DNA from 2 places in the Lysinibacillus sp. FSL W7-1291 genome. Region 2 is predicted to be linked to the other one. Evidence: a T-box and tRNA genes for the amino acid it is inferred to sense, from the RefSeq annotation. Region 2 holds a T-box; the other holds one or more tRNA genes.

Region 1 (8,959 bases), 1.6 Mb from region 2:
ACCAAGAGGCTTGCCTCTTGGGGTTGTAGGACACTCAATACGGAGTTACAAAAGAGCGAGTTAGATGAAGCGACTTGGAAAGGTCCGCCAGAGCAGGTAAAAGCCCTGTAGTCGAAAGTTCGTTCTCTCCTGAGTGGATCCTGAGTACGGCGGAACACGTGAAATTCCGTCGGAATCTGGGAGGACCATCTCCCAAGGCTAAATACTACCTAGTGACCGATAGTGAACCAGTACCGTGAGGGAAAGGTGAAAAGCACCCGGAAGGGGAGTGAAAGAGATCCTGAAACCGTGTGCCTACAAGTAGTTAGAGCCCGTTAATGGGTGATAGCGTGCCTTTTGTAGAATGAACCTACGAGTTACGATTACGTGCGAGGTTAAGCTTTAGAAGGCGGAGCCGCAGCGAAAGCGAGTCTGAATAGGGCGAAATAGTACGTGGTCGTAGACCCGAAACCAGGTGATCTACCCATGTCCAGGGTGAAGGTAAGGTAACACTTACTGGAGGCCCGAACCCACGCACGTTGAAAAGTGCGGGGATGAGGTGTGGGTAGCGGAGAAATTCCAATCGAACTTGGAGATAGCTGGTTCTCTCCGAAATAGCTTTAGGGCTAGCCTCGTGATGAGAATACTGGAGGTAGAGCACTGTTTGGACTAGGGGGCCATCGGTTTACCGAATTCAGACAAACTCCGAATGCCAGATATTTATACACGGGAGTCAGACTGCGAGTGATAAGATCCGTAGTCAAAAGGGAAACAGCCCAGACCACCAGCTAAGGTCCCAAAGTAATCGTTAAGTGGAAAAGGATGTGGCGTTGCACAGACAACCAGGATGTTGGCTTAGAAGCAGCCATCATTTAAAGAGTGCGTAATAGCTCACTGGTCGAGTGACGCTGCGCCGAAAATGTATCGGGGCTAAACGATTCACCGAAGCTGTGGATTGACATCTACGATGTCAGTGGTAGGAGAGCGTTCTAAGTGCGTTGAAGTCAGACCGGAAGGACTGGTGGAGCGCTTAGAAGTGAGAATGCCGGTATGAGTAGCGAAAGACGGGTGAGAATCCCGTCCACCGTATGACTAAGGTTTCCTGAGGAAGGCTCGTCCGCTCAGGGTTAGTCGGGACCTAAGCCGAGGCCGATAGGCGTAGGCGATGGACAACAGGTTGATATTCCTGTACCACCTCCTCACCGTTTGAGAAATGGGGGGACGCAGTAGGATAGGGTAAGCGCGCTGTTGGTTATGCGCGTCCAAGCAGTAAGGCGTGTGTGTAGGCAAATCCGCACACTGTAACGTTGAGCTGTGATGGCGAGTCCGTATGGACGAAGTTCCTGATTTCACACTGCCAAGAAAAGCCTCTATCGAGGTGAGAGGTGCCCGTACCGCAAACCGACACAGGTAGTCGAGGAGAGAATCCTAAGGTGTGCGAGAGAACTCTCGTTAAGGAACTCGGCAAAATGACCCCGTAACTTCGGGAGAAGGGGTGCTCTTGAGCGTGCAAGCGCATGAGAGCCGCAGTGAATAGGCCCAGGCGACTGTTTAGCAAAAACACAGGTCTCTGCAAAACCGTAAGGTGACGTATAGGGGCTGACGCCTGCCCGTGCTGGAAGGTTAAGAGGAGTGGTTAGCGCAAGCGAAGCTGCGAATTGAAGCCCCAGTAAACGGCGGCCGTAACTATAACGGTCCTAAGGTAGCGAAATTCCTTGTCGGGTAAGTTCCGACCCGCACGAAAGGCGTAACGATCTGGGCACTGTCTCAACGAGAGACTCGGTGAAATTATAGTACCTGTGAAGATGCAGGTTACCCGCGACAGGACGGAAAGACCCCGTGGAGCTTTACTGTAGCCTGATATTGAATTTTGGTACAACTTGTACAGGATAGGTAGGAGCCAGAGATCTCGGAGCGCCAGCTTCGAAGGAGGCGTCGGTGGGATACTACCCTGGTTGTATTGAAATTCTAACCCATGCCCCTTAGCGGGGCAGGAGACAGTGTCAGGCGGACAGTTTGACTGGGGCGGTCGCCTCCTAAAAGGTAACGGAGGCGCCCAAAGGTTCCCTCAGAATGGTTGGAAATCATTCGTAGAGTGTAAAGGCACAAGGGAGCTTGACTGCGAGACCTACAAGTCGAGCAGGGTCGAAAGACGGGCTTAGTGATCCGGTGGTTCCGCATGGAAGGGCCATCGCTCAACGGATAAAAGCTACCCGGGGATAACAGGCTTATCTCCCCCAAGAGTCCACATCGACGGGGAGGTTTGGCACCTCGATGTCGGCTCATCGCATCCTGGGGCTGTAGTCGGTCCCAAGGGTTGGGCTGTTCGCCCATTAAAGCGGTACGCGAGCTGGGTTCAGAACGTCGTGAGACAGTTCGGTCCCTATCCGTCGTGGGCGTAGGAAATTTGAGAGGAGCTGTCCTTAGTACGAGAGGACCTTGGGATGGACACACCGCTGGTGTACCAGTTGTCTTGCCAAAGGCATCGCTGGGTAGCTATGTGTGGACGGGATAAGTGCTGAAAGCATCTAAGCATGAAGCCCCCCTCAAGATGAGATTTCCCATTACGCAAGTAAGTAAGATCCCTCAAAGACGATGAGGTAGATAGGTTCGAGGTGGAAGTGTGGTGACACATGGAGCTGACGAATACTAATCGATCGAGGACTTAACCAAAATGTTTGAACCATTCAATGAACCGTTTATCCAGTTTTGAAAGAACAAGAAAGTTTAAAAAAGCTTGCATTTATAACGAAATAAGTTATAATAAATCTTGTCTTTTAAAAGTCTAGTGATGATGGCAAAGAGGTCACACCCGTTCCCATACCGAACACGGAAGTTAAGCTCTTTAGCGCCGATGGTAGTTGGGGGCTTCCCCCTGTGAGAGTAGGACATCGCTAGGCATATTACCCAGGAGGATTAGCTCAGCTGGGAGAGCATCTGCCTTACAAGCAGAGGGTCGGCGGTTCGAGCCCGTCATCCTCCACCATATGCCGGTTTAGCTCAGCAGGTAGAGCAACTGACTTGTAATCAGTAGGTCGTGGGTTCGATTCCTATAGCTAAGCACCATTTTTTAGAGCCATTAGCTCAGTTGGTAGAGCATCTGACTTTTAATCAGAGGGTCGAAGGTTCGAGTCCTTCATGGCTCACCATTTTTAAATAATAATAAGCGGGTGTGGCGGAATTGGCAGACGCACTAGACTTAGGATCTAGCGCCGCAAGGCGTGGGGGTTCGACTCCCTTCACCCGCACCATTATTTCATTGCCAGATAAAAAAACTTATGCACATGCGGAAGTAGTTCAGTGGTAGAACACCACCTTGCCAAGGTGGGGGTCGCGAGTTCGAACCTCGTCTTCCGCTCCAAATGTCTTATGGGGTGGCGGAACTGGCAGACGCACAGGACTTAAAATCCTGCGGTAGGTGACTACCGTACCGGTTCGATTCCATCCTCGGCACCATTTTTAATGCGCCCGTAGCTCAATTGGATAGAGCGTCTGACTACGGATCAGAAGGTTATGGGTTCGACTCCTGTCGGGCGCGCCAAAAAAGAACGGGAAGTAGCTCAGCTTGGTAGAGCACTTGGTTTGGGACCAAGGGGTCGCAGGTTCGAATCCTGTCTTCCCGACCATTTCCTAAAAATATATGGGGCCTTAGCTCAGCTGGGAGAGCGCCTGCCTTGCACGCAGGAGGTCAGCGGTTCGATCCCGCTAGGCTCCACCAATTCGATTTATTAAATGAACCTTGAAAACTGAACAAGCAAAACGTAATCAATAAAGTTTTCAGTAACTAACTTCTGTTAGTGAACGAAACAAAATTTTGGACATCAAAATTGATGCCAGCAAAACAATTTGAGCTATTCAAATTTCTTTTATGGAGAGTTTGATCCTGGCTCAGGACGAACGCTGGCGGCGTGCCTAATACATGCAAGTCGAGCGAACAGAGAAGGAGCTTGCTCCTTTGACGTTAGCGGCGGACGGGTGAGTAACACGTGGGCAACCTACCTTATAGTTTGGGATAACTCCGGGAAATGGGGCTAATACCGAATAATCTGTTTCACCTCATGGTGAAACACTGAAAGACGGTTTCGGCTGTCGCTATAGGATGGGCCCGCGGCGCATTAGCTAGTTGGTGAGGTAACGGCTCACCAAGGCGACGATGCGTAGCCGACCTGAGAGGGTGATCGGCCACACTGGGACTGAGACACGGCCCAGACTCCTACGGGAGGCAGCAGTAGGGAATCTTCCACAATGGGCGAAAGCCTGATGGAGCAACGCCGCGTGAGTGAAGAAGGATTTCGGTTCGTAAAACTCTGTTGTAAGGGAAGAACAAGTACAGTAGTAACTGGCTGTACCTTGACGGTACCTTATTAGAAAGCCACGGCTAACTACGTGCCAGCAGCCGCGGTAATACGTAGGTGGCAAGCGTTGTCCGTAATTATTGGGCGTAAAGCGCGCGCAGGTGGTTTCTTAAGTCTGATGTGAAAGCCCACGGCTCAACCGTGGAGGGTCATTGGAAACTGGGAGACTTGAGTGCAGAAGAGGATAGTGGAATTCCAAGTGTAGCGGTGAAATGCGTAGAGATTTGGAGGAACACCAGTGGCGAAGGCGACTATCTGGTCTGTAACTGACACTGAGGCGCGAAAGCGTGGGGAGCAAACAGGATTAGATACCCTGGTAGTCCACGCCGTAAACGATGAGTGCTAAGTGTTAGGGGGTTTCCGCCCCTTAGTGCTGCAGCTAACGCATTAAGCACTCCGCCTGGGGAGTACGGTCGCAAGACTGAAACTCAAAGGAATTGACGGGGGCCCGCACAAGCGGTGGAGCATGTGGTTTAATTCGAAGCAACGCGAAGAACCTTACCAGGTCTTGACATCCCGTTGACCACTGTAGAGATATAGTTTCCCCTTCGGGGGCAACGGTGACAGGTGGTGCATGGTTGTCGTCAGCTCGTGTCGTGAGATGTTGGGTTAAGTCCCGCAACGAGCGCAACCCTTGATCTTAGTTGCCATCATTTAGTTGGGCACTCTAAGGTGACTGGTGACAAACCGGAGGAAGGTGGGGATGACGTCAAATCATCATGCCCCTTATGACCTGGGCTACACACGTGCTACAATGGACGATACAAACGGTTGCCAACTCGCGAGAGGGAGCTAATCCGATAAAGTCGTTCTCAGTTCGGATTGTAGGCTGCAACTCGCCTACATGAAGCTTTAATCGCTAGTAATCGCGGATCAGCATGCCGCGGTGAATACGTTCCAAGCCTTGTACACACCGCCCGTCACACCACGAGAGTTTGTAACACCCGAAGTCGGTGAGGTAACCTTTTGGAGCCAGCCGCCGAAGGTGGGATAGATGATTGGGGTGAAGTCGTAACAAGGTAGCCGTATCGGAAGGTGCGGCTGGATCACCTCCTTTCTAAGGATTATTTCGGAATACAAACCTAGGGTTTGTAAGATTACGTTTTGCGTTCAGTTTTGAAGGTTTATTAAATAATATAAAACTTCCAAGAGGGCCTATAGCTCAGCTGGTTAGAGCGCACGCCTGATAAGCGTGAGGTCGATGGTTCGAGTCCATTTAGGCCCACCATATATACCTCTTGGGGCCTTAGCTCAGCTGGGAGAGCGCCTGCCTTGCACGCAGGAGGTCAGCGGTTCGATCCCGCTAGGCTCCACCAATCTTTGTTCTTTGAAAACTGGATAAAACGACATTGAAATTGTAACAAACACATTTATTTTTTAAGTTTTTTTATAGGCTTAATAACATTAGAAGGTTTCAAGACACGAGCAGTTCTAGGAAGCAATCGAGTGAATGAAGGAGCGTACTTGAGTACGTGACTGATTGAACGAGTGAAGCTGACAACGAAATGTGATGTGTATTGAAAGCCGTTAGGTTAAGTTATTAAGGGCGCACGGCGAATGCCTTGGCACTAGGAGCCGAAGAAGGACGGCACTAACACCGATATGCTTCGGGGAGCTGTAAGTGAGCTTTGATCCGGAGATTTCCGAATGGGGGAACCCACTACGTTTAATCGCGTAGTATCTTGACGTGAATACATAGCGTCTTGAAGGCAGACCCAGGGAACTGAAACATCTAAGTACCTGGAGGAAGAGAAAGAAAAATCGATTCCCTGAGTAGCGGCGAGCGAAACGGGAAGAGCCCAAACCAAGAGGCTTGCCTCTTGGGGTTGTAGGACACTCAATACGGAGTTACAAAAGAGCGAGTTAGATGAAGCGACTTGGAAAGGTCCGCCAGAGCAGGTAAAAGCCCTGTAGTCGAAAGTTCGTTCTCTCCTGAGTGGATCCTGAGTACGGCGGAACACGTGAAATTCCGTCGGAATCTGGGAGGACCATCTCCCAAGGCTAAATACTACCTAGTGACCGATAGTGAACCAGTACCGTGAGGGAAAGGTGAAAAGCACCCGGAAGGGGAGTGAAAGAGATCCTGAAACCGTGTGCCTACAAGTAGTTAGAGCCCGTTAATGGGTGATAGCGTGCCTTTTGTAGAATGAACCGGCGAGTTACGATTACGTGCGAGGTTAAGCTTTAGAAGGCGGAGCCGCAGCGAAAGCGAGTCTGAATAGGGCGAAATAGTACGTGGTCGTAGACCCGAAACCAGGTGATCTACCCATGTCCAGGGTGAAGGTAAGGTAACACTTACTGGAGGCCCGAACCCACGCACGTTGAAAAGTGCGGGGATGAGGTGTGGGTAGCGGAGAAATTCCAATCGAACTTGGAGATAGCTGGTTCTCTCCGAAATAGCTTTAGGGCTAGCCTCGTGATGAGAATACTGGAGGTAGAGCACTGTTTGGACTAGGGGGCCATCCCGGTTTACCGAATTCAGACAAACTCCGAATGCCAGATATTTATACACGGGAGTCAGACTGCGAGTGATAAGATCCGTAGTCAAAAGGGAAACAGCCCAGACCACCAGCTAAGGTCCCAAAGTAATCGTTAAGTGGAAAAGGATGTGGCGTTGCACAGACAACCAGGATGTTGGCTTAGAAGCAGCCATCATTTAAAGAGTGCGTAATAGCTCACTGGTCGAGTGACGCTGCGCCGAAAATGTATCGGGGCTAAACGATTCACCGAAGCTGTGGATTGACATCTACGATGTCAGTGGTAGGAGAGCGTTCTAAGTGCGTTGAAGTCAGACCGGAAGGACTGGTGGAGCGCTTAGAAGTGAGAATCTTAGATGAGTAGCGAAAGACGGGTGAGAATCCCGTCCACCGTATGACTAAGGTTTCCTGAGGAAGGCTCGTCCGCTCAGGGTTAGTCGGGACCTAAGCCGAGGCCGATAGGCGTAGGCGATGGACAACAGGTTGATATTCCTGTACCACCTCCTCACCGTTTGAGAAATGGGGGGACGCAGTAGGATAGGGTAAGCGCGCTGTTGGTTATGCGCGTCCAAGCAGTAAGGCGTGTGTGTAGGCAAATCCGCACACTGTAACGTTGAGCTGTGATGGCGAGTCCGTATGGACGAAGTTCCTGATTTCACACTGCCAAGAAAAGCCTCTATCGAGGTGAGAGGTGCCCGTACCGCAAACCGACACAGGTAGTCGAGGAGAGAATCCTAAGGTGTGCGAGAGAACTCTCGTTAAGGAACTCGGCAAAATGACCCCGTAACTTCGGGAGAAGGGGTGCTCTTGAGCGTGCAAGCGCATGAGAGCCGCAGTGAATAGGCCCAGGCGACTGTTTAGCAAAAACACAGGTCTCTGCAAAACCGTAAGGTGACGTATAGGGGCTGACGCCTGCCGGTGCTGGAAGGTTAAGAGGAGTGGTTAGCGCAAGCGAAGCTGCGAATTGAAGCCCCAGTAAACGGCGGCCGTAACTATAACGGTCCTAAGGTAGCGAAATTCCTTGTCGGGTAAGTTCCGACCCGCACGAAAGGCGTAACGATCTGGGCACTGTCTCAACGAGAGACTCGGTGAAATTATAGTACCTGTGAAGATGCAGGTTACCCGCGACAGGACGGAAAGACCCCGTGGAGCTTTACTGTAGCCTGATATTGAATTTTGGTACAACTTGTACAGGATAGGTAGGAGCCAGAGATCTCGGAGCGCCAGCTTCGAAGGAGGCGTCGGTGGGATACTACCCTGGTTGTATTGAAATTCTAACCCATGCCCCTTAGCGGGGCAGGAGACAGTGTCAGGCGGACAGTTTGACTGGGGCGGTCGCCTCCTAAAAGGTAACGGAGGCGCCCAAAGGTTCCCTCAGAATGGTTGGAAATCATTCGTAGAGTGTAAAGGCACAAGGGAGCTTGACTGCGAGACCTACAAGTCGAGCAGGGTCGAAAGACGGGCTTAGTGATCCGGTGGTTCCGCATGGAAGGGCCATCGCTCAACGGATAAAAGCTACCCTTGGGATAACAGGCTTATCTCCCCCAAGAGTCCACATCGACGGGGAGGTTTGGCACCTCGATGTCGGCTCATCGCATCCTGGGGCTGTAGTCGGTCCCAAGGGTTGGGCTGTTCGCCCATTAAAGCGGTACGCGAGCTGGGTTCAGAACGTCGTGAGACAGTTCGGTCCCTATCCGTCGTGGGCGTAGGAAATTTGAGAGGAGCTGTCCTTAGTACGAGAGGACCGGGATGGACACACCGCTGGTGTACCAGTTGTCTTGCCAAAGGCATCGCTGGGTAGCTATGTGTGGACGGGATAAGTGCTGAAAGCATCTAAGCATGAAGCCCCCCTCAAGATGAGATTTCCCATTACGCAAGTAAGTAAGATCCCTCAAAGACGATGAGGTAGATAGGTTCGAGGTGGAAGTGTGGTGACACATGGAGCTGACGAATACTAATCGATCGAGGACTTAACCAAAACGTTTGAAACATTCAATGAACCGTTTATCCAGTTTTGAAAGAATAATTTCTTTTATGAAGGGTTTCAAGATACGAGTAGTTCGAGGAAGCAATGGAGAGAGGGAAGGAGCGTACTCAAGTACGTGACTGACTGAACGACAGAAGCTGATGAAGAAATGCGATGTATAT
Region 2 (8,959 bases):
AACGATTTTTTATTGCTCTTTTTTGATATGTGTATTCAACACGCCTTCATTCGTAGAAGGCGTGTTTTTGTTATGAAAGGAAGGTGATGAGAAATGGATAGTAGTCCTGAACCGAATAAGTATCATTCTAGGCAAACGGAAACAAATAAAAGGCATCCATTTCGGATCACCAACGCAGACAAAAGGCGATAAAGGATGACCTTTTGTTTCCCTCAATAACAAAACATGAGGTGAAGTGCAATGATTAAAATCCACTATTTTAATAGCAGCAACAAGACAGTCCAACATGATTTCAACATGAAGGATTTACAACTACCTATTCATAATGAAGATTTATTATGGGTAGATTTATATGCGTATAGTTATAATGAATTGAATAATATAGCAGATGTATTTGGCTTTCATCCATTAGCAGTTGAAGATTGCTTACATGAAGGCTCCCGTCCGAAAATGGACAATTATGGCGATTATAAATTTTTTGTTTTCCATGCACCCATTTATAATGAAAAAAGTAATAATGAAATTACAACCGTTGAGCTCAATATTTTTATGGGTCCAAACTATGTTGTCACTGTACACAAACGGAAATTGCAATGGCTAGGTCACATGGAAAATGTTTGTGTTAATCGTTCCGAATATATGGAAAAGGGTACTGATTTTTTATTGCATACCATTATAGATGGCATTACAGATGAATATTTTCCAGTATTAGAGCGAATTCGAACTCGCATAGATGAACTAGAAGAAGAAATTTATGAGTATCAACCTAAAGTAGTGACTGAGGAATTTCTTGCACTAAAGCGGGCCATTATTTTAATTCGCCAGGCCATCATGCCGCAAAGAAGAATTTTTTCAACAATCAATGGTCAGTGGAAATTTGAGATACAGGAAGAAAATATCCCATTCTATAAAGATTTAAATGACCATCTAGAACGTATTGTTGACTCTACAGAGACATACCGCGATTTAGTTAACAGTACGCTCGACACATATTTTTCAATTAATAGTGGTAAATCCATTGAAAAGCTGAATTTACTAACAGTTATTTCTACAATAATGTTACCATTATCTGTGATCACTAGCTTTTTTGGTATGAATGTGCCGTTACCTTATCAGGATTCACCTATTGCAACGATTGCAATCAGTGCTTTTCTAGTGCTCTTTACTTGGGGTATGTGGGTATATTTTAAAAAAATGATTGCTTAGATAGCATTAGTCATAGTAGTACTAATTGACAGCACAATAGATTTTTTTTATAATTTCGTTAGAAAAAGTAAAAACGATGATGGAAAAAGTACGTATTTGTGCGTGTACAAGAAAGGGATTTCTAGGCTGGAAAAATCCTCACGACAGCAAATGCCGAAAGCTACTCCAGAGTGCAGCTAATCCCTGCCGTTCACTGACGTTACAAGTGCTAAAGAGGTAAGTAAGCATTTTTTACTTACAACTAGGGTGGTACCGCGAGACAAATGACAAGTCCTCGTCCCTTTTTTGGGGATGAGGGCTTTTTTTATTTTCTTCGATAGTACTCTCCAAAGTGTAATTCATGTAGATCGCAGGATTCTTATCGTGATTTTACAATATAAAATAGGAGGAATTTATCCAATGAAAGCAGTAGATATTCGCCGTATGTATTTGGAATTTTTTAAAGAAAAGGGACATCATCATGAGCCATCAGCGCCACTTGTGCCAATAAATGACCCATCACTACTATGGATTAACTCAGGTGTTGCCACTCTTAAACCATATTTTGATGGTCGTGTTATTCCTGACAATCCACGTATTACGAATGCACAAAAATCGATTCGTACCAATGATATTGAGAACGTTGGGAAAACAGCTCGTCACCATACATTCTTTGAAATGTTAGGAAACTTCTCCATTGGTGACTACTTCAAAAAAGAAGCAATCCATTATGCTTGGGAGTTTTTAACGGATAAAAAATGGATGGGCTTTGATCCAGCGTTATTATCTATCACAATTCACCCTGAAGATCAGGAAGCATATGATGTTTGGCATCAAGAAATCGGTATTCCTGAAGAGCGTTTAATCCGTTTAGAAGGAAACTTCTGGGATATTGGAGAAGGTCCATCTGGTCCTAACTCAGAGATTTTTTATGATCGTGGTGTAGAATATGGCTCAGATGAAAATGATCCTGAAATGTATCCAGGTGGGGAGAACGAACGTTATCTCGAAATTTGGAACCTTGTGTTCTCGCAATTCAACCATAATCCTGATGGTACATACACACCCCTACCAAAGCAAAATATTGATACAGGTATGGGCTTAGAGCGTATTGTATCTGTTGTTCAAAATGTACCAACAAACTTCGATACAGATTTATTCATGCCAATCATTGAAAAAATCGAGGAATTTGCCAACCGTAAATATAAGCGTCCTAGCGAAGTAGATTTAAATGAAATTTTCGGCTCAGAAGAGGATATTAATACACCGTTTAAAGTTATTGCAGACCATATTCGTACAGTAGCTTTTGCCATTGGCGATGGTGCTCTTCCTTCAAACGAAGGACGTGGTTATGTATTGCGTCGTTTATTACGCCGTGCTGTTCGTTATGCTAAACAAATTGGCATTGAGAAGCCATTTATGTTTGAACTGGTACCAACTGTAGGGAAAATCATGGAAGACTTCTATCCAGAAGTAACGGAGAAATGTGAATTTATTCAACGTGTCATTAAAAATGAAGAAATTCGTTTCCATGAAACATTGGACGGTGGTTTAGCAATCTTTAATGCAGTAGTGGAATCGCAAAAAACAGCTGGCCACGATTATATTCCTGGTGCAGATGCCTTCCGTTTATACGATACGTATGGCTTCCCAATCGAATTAACAGAGGAATATGCAGAAGAAGTGGGCATGAAGGTTGATCATGAGGGCTTCGAGGCAGCGATGGAAGAACAGCGGGAACGTGCTCGTGCAGCTCGTCAAGATGTTGATTCTATGCAAGTACAAAATGAAGTATTAGCAAACTTAACAGTTGCAAGTGAATTTGTTGGCTATGATACGTTAACGGTTTCTACTGAAATCGCTGCAATGATCGTCAATGGTCAAGTAGCAAAAGTTGCTTCTGAAGGACAAGAAGCATTCGTTATTTTAGCGAAGACACCATTCTATGCAGAAATGGGTGGTCAAATTGCTGATAGCGGTACTATTTCAAATGATCGTTTTACGGCTATCGTAAAAGATGTTCAAAAAGCACCGAATGGTCAACCGCTTCATACAGTAGTAGTTGAATCTGGTGAAATGCATGTAGAAGATGCAGTGCAAGCAGTGGTCAATCGTGATGACCGTAACTTAATTATTAAAAACCATACAGCGACACATATTATGCAACGTGCATTAAAAGATGTGCTAGGTGATCATGTTAATCAAGCTGGTTCATATGTAGGTCCTGACCGATTACGTTTTGACTTCTCTCATTTTGGTCAAGTTACAAAAGAAGAATTACAGCAAATCGAGCGTATTGTAAATGAGAAAGTGTGGGATGATATAGAGGTCGTTATTGAAGAAAAAGGCATTGACGAAGCGAAAGCGATGGGTGCAATGGCATTGTTCGGTGAAAAATATGGCGATGTAGTTCGTGTCGTCTCAATCGGAGATTATTCGATTGAGCTATGTGGTGGTATCCATGTCAAACGTTCTTCTGAAATTGGCTTCTTCAAAATTGTTTCAGAAGGTGGTATTGGTGCAGGTACTCGCCGTATTGAAGCTGTGACAGGTAAGGTTGCCTATGAAGCAGTAAAAGAGGAAGAAGCTTTATTAAATGAGGCAGCAGCATTATTAAAAGCAAACCCTAAAGATATCGTGACAAAAGTGCAGGCATTGCAGGCTGACTATAAAGAGTTACAACGAGAAAATGAAGCCTTATCCCAAAAAATCGCAAATGCACAGGCAGGAGCTATCGTTGATGCAGCACAAACAATTGGCGATGTGACAGTTCTATCGACAAAAGTAGAGGCGAAGGATAATAATCAACTGCGTCAAATGATGGACGACTTAAAAGTGAAAATGCCAAAAGCAGTTATTGTTCTTGGAGCGGTTGATGGCGAAAAAGTTATGTTATGCGCTGGGGTTTCCAAAGAATTAGTTGGTGGTAATTACCATGCGGGGAATATTGTGAAAATGGTTGCAGAAGCTTGTGGCGGTAAAGGTGGCGGTCGCCCAGATATGGCGATGGCAGGTGCAAAGGATGCCTCAAAACTTGATGAAGCACTAGTTTCTGTGTATGATTATATTAAATCCATTTAACTTCTTTCAACGAAAAGAAGTGAAAGCCTCTGGCTGATTTCGAACGTAATTATGCCGAGGTATAATTGATAATACGCCAAAACATGTTATAATAAAGAGAAATTGGAGATGAGCTTGTCTGCACATCTCCTTATTTCTGAAAGCGAGGTGCTGGTCATGAGTTCATTTGATCAAACGATGAAATTTAATTTTCCAGAAGAATCAATGGAACAGGAAGTCAAGCAAGTAATGTTGAAAGTACATTCTTCATTAGAGGAAAAGGGATATAACCCTATCAATCAGATTGTTGGTTACTTACTTTCTGGTGATCCGGCGTATATTCCTCGCCATCAGGATGCTCGTAATTTAATTCGCAAGCTTGAGCGTGACGAAATTCTAGAGGAGCTTGTTAAATTTTATATTAAAAAGAATAACGAGGACTAGAAATGAGAATTATGGGATTAGACGTTGGGTCGAAAACTGTTGGGGTTGCTGTTAGTGATGCACTCGGGTGGACTGCCCAAGGTATTGAAACCGTAAAAATTGATGAGGCTAACGGAGAGTTCGGTATTGACCGCATCGCCGAGCTAGTAAAGGAATATGCTATAACAGAATTTGTTGTAGGATATCCGAAAAACATGAATAATACGGTAGGACCGCGTGGAGAAGCATCTGAGGACTATAAAAAGTTGTTGGAAGAAACATTTTCACTACCGGTTAAGTTATGGGATGAACGTTTAACGACGATGGCTGCAGAACGTATGCTAATCGAAGCGGACGTGAGTCGCAAAAAGCGCAAGCAGGTCATTGATAAAATGGCGGCTGTGATGATTTTACAAGGCTACTTAGATAGCAAAAATTAATTGATGAGGTGACTTAGGCATGACACACGAGCATAACCATGAAGAAGAACTACATGTTCAACACATTACAGTGATTGACGAAAACGGAAACGAGCAGCTTTGTGAAGTGATTCACGTTCATGAATCTCCAGAGTTTGGCAAATCATATGTGTTTTACTCAATGGTAGGCGCAGAAGAAGATGAAGATGGCTCAGTTGAAATCTTCGTATCTTCATTTGTACCATCTGAAAATGGTGAAGATGGTGAATTAACACCAATCGAAACTGAAGCAGAGTGGGATATGGTAGAGGACGTTTTAAATGCTTTAGAGGATGAAAACGAAGAATAATCTTCTAACTCAAAGCTTGGAACAAGGATCGCAGCTTGCATTCCTTGTTCCTTTTTTATTGAGCCTCTGTCTAGTAGTTGAATTGTGGAGATACATGTGGGTTTCGCTCAAGAGTGTTGTAAAATCGTTCGTAAAGTGAGAGAAACCGCTCAAAAGTAGGGTGACAGCACTCATCAAATGACTGGAACTACTCAAGAGCCCGCTAATAAAATACTCAACAATAATAGCGTGGGGGTAAATAAAATCCACTTAATAAATGACAGCAAAGGTATAAAGGAGGAACCCAAATGAATGAAGAAACACAAGAATTTACGATAATAGTCGAAGGTGGCAAAGAGCAAAAATGCCGTGTGGTCTTTACATTTGATGCAGAGGACAAGTCTTATGTGTTATTTTCACTTGTAGATGACAAGGGGCAAGAAATCCCGGGGGATATTTCAGCGATGACCTTTGATTATGATGACAATACGGGTGAAATGGCCAATTTACAGCCAGTTGAAACGGATGCCGAATGGGAAATGATTAATGAGGTAGTGTTGACACTTCTTGATGAATTCGATGCAGAGCCCCAGCTTATTACTGTGACCAATGAAGATGGAACAGATCAAATTTGTGAGGTTATTCATACTTTTTCATCTGAGCAATTTGGTAAATCGTATGTTTTATATGTTCCAGCGACGGATGAACCTATGGAAGAACGTGATATTTTTGCAGCTCAATATTTGTCTGGAAATGACGGTTCTATAGAAGAATTATTACCAATTGAAACGGATGAAGAATGGGCCTTTGTTGAGGATGTATTAAACGAATTGTAAAAACTGTGAGTGGTTGTTAGCCACTCACAGTTTTTTATGTTGTTGAAAAAAGGTGATGTCAATAGCAGAAAAAGAACCTTTAGCAAGGCGAGGGGTTGATTTCCGTTCCACCAGCGTCCTTTCCAGGGGGTGTCCGATGAGCCACTTCACTTACTGCGTTCGCTCCAGGGTCTCCTCTGTGACGCTAAATCCACTCCAATCAACCATTCTGCAAAAGTGTCTTTTCCTGAACAAAATAGCCCATTATTTATATTATAAGAGAGAATAGCCTCTTACTTTCAATGTGGAGAAGTGATGTGTGACAACACCCCTCCATAAAGAGTAGTAAAGACCTTTGCTAAAAAAGGCAATATTTTTGTGGGTTGGAGTGGAAGGCTACTTGACTCCCGTGGGATAGCGAGACAGGCGAGCCTCTAAACGGAGCGGTAGCAGAGGAAGCGGCTCGGCGCTCGCCCACAGGAAAGCAAGTAGCCTGCAACGGAAATCCTTTTTTACCTTTCGCAAAAATGCTGTGAATCGTTTTGTTTTTCAATACTATGAAACCTCTGAGTGGTTGTTAGCCACTCAGAGGTTTTTGTTTTATTAATAGAAATTTTCTATCAAGGGTCTAAAAATATTCTATCTGCAAATGGAATTTTTGCATTTTCGATTAAATTTAATGAATTTTCGAGAAAAAATATGCATTTTAACTTTAAATTTTCTGAATTTTTTAATAAATGGAACAAAAGGAGCATTGACCAATTCTTAGTAAATAGATAAGATTTGTTTTAAATTAAACCAAGTAAATTTATTAACTAAGGAGGTAATGTGATGAGACTAGGTTGGAAATGGCTTATCGGTGCATTGGTAATAGGCTTGTTGGCTGGTTGCACAAACAAAGAAGAGGCTACTAAAGAGGAGATTGTAACATTAAAAGTAGGGGCAGCCAATGTTCCTCATGCGGAAGTATTGGAGTATTTAGCAAAAGATATTGAAAAAGATGGAGTGAAACTAGACATTACCATTATAAAAGATGCTGTGCAAGCGAACCAACAAACGGCAGATGGTGAGTTGGATTTTAACTATTTTCAACATGTCCCTTTTTTAGAACAGTCGAATAAAGAAAGTCATTTAGATTTAGTCAGTGTAAAAGGAATTCATATTGAGCCATTTGGTGTGTACTCAAAAAAAATAAAAAAAATTAGTGATTTGCCACAAAATGCAAAGGTTGCTGTACCTAATGATGTTGTCAATTTCTCAAGAGCGTTACTACTGTTTCAAAATAATGGTTTGATTGAATTAGATAAAACGAAGAAAGGTGATTATACAGTCGAAGATATTGCGAAAAATGAGAAGAATATTCAATTTATAGGTGTTGATTCTCCACTACTTGTTCGTTCATTAGATGATGTAGAAGCAGCTGCTATCAATACAAATTACGCATTAGAAGGGGGCTATAATCCTGTGAAGGATGCACTGATTATAGAAGATTCAGAATCACCTTATGTCAATATAATAGCCTCGACAAATGAAAAAAAGGATGATCCAGCTATACAAACAATTGTTAAGTGGTTAACAAGTGAAAAGGCACGTTCGTTCTTTGAAGATCAATATAAAGGTGCTGTTGTCCCAGCATTTTAAAGCTGTGCAATCACATAAATGCTAAGGAGGTAGACGTGCATGATTGAGTTTATTGAGACAACAAAAGAATTCCAGGTCGGTACTTCGACTGTAACGGCTCTAAATAAAATCAATTTAACAATTCAGAGGGGGGATATTTTTGGTGTTATCGGTTTTAGTGGTGCTGGTAAGAGCACACTGATTCGGACAGTAAATTTACTGGAGGAGCCAACATCTGGGCAAGTACTTGTGAATGGCAAAGAATTAACCACGCTCACTAAAAGGCAGCTTCGAGAGGAGAAGAAAAATATCGGCATGATTTTTCAACACTTTAATCTCCTGCATTCTAAAACAGTATTTGAAAATGTAGCAATGCCTTTAATCATAAGTGGAGTAAAAAAATCAAATTTGGAAGGTCAAGTAAAAGAGGTTTTAGCATTTGTTGGTTTAGCAGACAAAACGGATCGCTATATTGATGAGCTATCAGGCGGGCAAAAACAAAGAGTCGGCATTGCAAGAGCATTAGTGACAAAACCAACTATCCTTTTATGCGATGAAGCAACTTCGGCTCTCGACCCACAAACGACCAAATCGATTTTAGCCTTACTGAAGAAGGTCAATATCGAGTACGGTATTACAATTTTAATGATTACTCATGAAATGGAGGTTATTCGGGATATTTGTAATCGTGTCGCTGTCATGGAAAATGGAAGAATTATTGAAACAGGCAATGTACTTGAAATTTTCTCCTCACCAAGAGAAGAGACAACTAAAAATTTTGTCCAATCGGTTGTTCGTGATGAAGTTCCACCTTCTGTTTATGAGCAGCTAAAAAGTATAGATGCTTCTAAAAAAATTTACAATTTAAAATTCATAGGAGTAGACGTTGGGCAGCCGATTGTCTCACAGGTGGCGAAAAAGTTTGCTGTAGATGTCAATGTTTTATTCGGCAATATCACAGAATTACAAGGAATTCCATTCGGCCATTTAATCGTGGAGCTCGTTGGTTCTGAAAAAGATATACAAAAAGCATTTCTTTTTATTCAGGCTAAAAATATTCAAATAGAGGAGGTTGTTGCACGTGAAAGTGAGTACACAAATCATTATCG

What was found. A T-box is a leader RNA that pairs with one kind of tRNA and senses whether it is charged. The one in region 2 lies ahead of alaS (alanine--tRNA ligase), so its partner is inferred to be a tRNA-Ala.
Region 1: it has a tRNA-Ala gene. The T-box ahead of alaS (alanine--tRNA ligase) is inferred to sense a tRNA for this amino acid. The anticodon was not compared.

Annotation. Positions count from the first base shown of each region.
Region 1 covers NZ_CP151994.1:113,013-121,971, forward strand. The annotation lists rRNA gene NST76_RS00565 (23S ribosomal RNA) at 1-2,652, shown strand, start outside; rRNA gene rrf (5S ribosomal RNA) at 2,764-2,879, shown strand; tRNA gene NST76_RS00575 (tRNA-Val) at 2,890-2,965, shown strand; tRNA gene NST76_RS00580 (tRNA-Thr) at 2,974-3,045, shown strand; tRNA gene NST76_RS00585 (tRNA-Lys) at 3,053-3,128, shown strand; tRNA gene NST76_RS00590 (tRNA-Leu) at 3,146-3,230, shown strand; tRNA gene NST76_RS00595 (tRNA-Gly) at 3,266-3,340, shown strand; tRNA gene NST76_RS00600 (tRNA-Arg) at 3,444-3,520, shown strand; tRNA gene NST76_RS00605 (tRNA-Pro) at 3,529-3,605, shown strand; tRNA gene NST76_RS00610 (tRNA-Ala) at 3,622-3,697, shown strand; rRNA gene NST76_RS00615 (16S ribosomal RNA) at 3,845-5,391, shown strand; tRNA gene NST76_RS00620 (tRNA-Ile) at 5,486-5,562, shown strand; tRNA gene NST76_RS00625 (tRNA-Ala) at 5,575-5,650, shown strand; rRNA gene NST76_RS00630 (23S ribosomal RNA) at 5,865-8,789, shown strand.
Region 2 covers NZ_CP151994.1:3,068,473-3,077,431, reverse strand. The annotation lists gene NST76_RS14930 (magnesium transporter CorA family protein) at 241-1,206, shown strand; T-box leader at 1,274-1,491, shown strand; gene alaS (alanine--tRNA ligase) at 1,606-4,266, shown strand; gene NST76_RS14920 (IreB family regulatory phosphoprotein) at 4,423-4,689, shown strand; gene ruvX (Holliday junction resolvase RuvX) at 4,692-5,108, shown strand; gene NST76_RS14910 (DUF1292 domain-containing protein) at 5,128-5,436, shown strand; gene NST76_RS14905 (DUF1292 domain-containing protein) at 5,724-6,251, shown strand; gene NST76_RS14900 (MetQ/NlpA family ABC transporter substrate-binding protein) at 7,062-7,871, shown strand; gene NST76_RS14895 (ATP-binding cassette domain-containing protein) at 7,911-8,959, shown strand, end outside.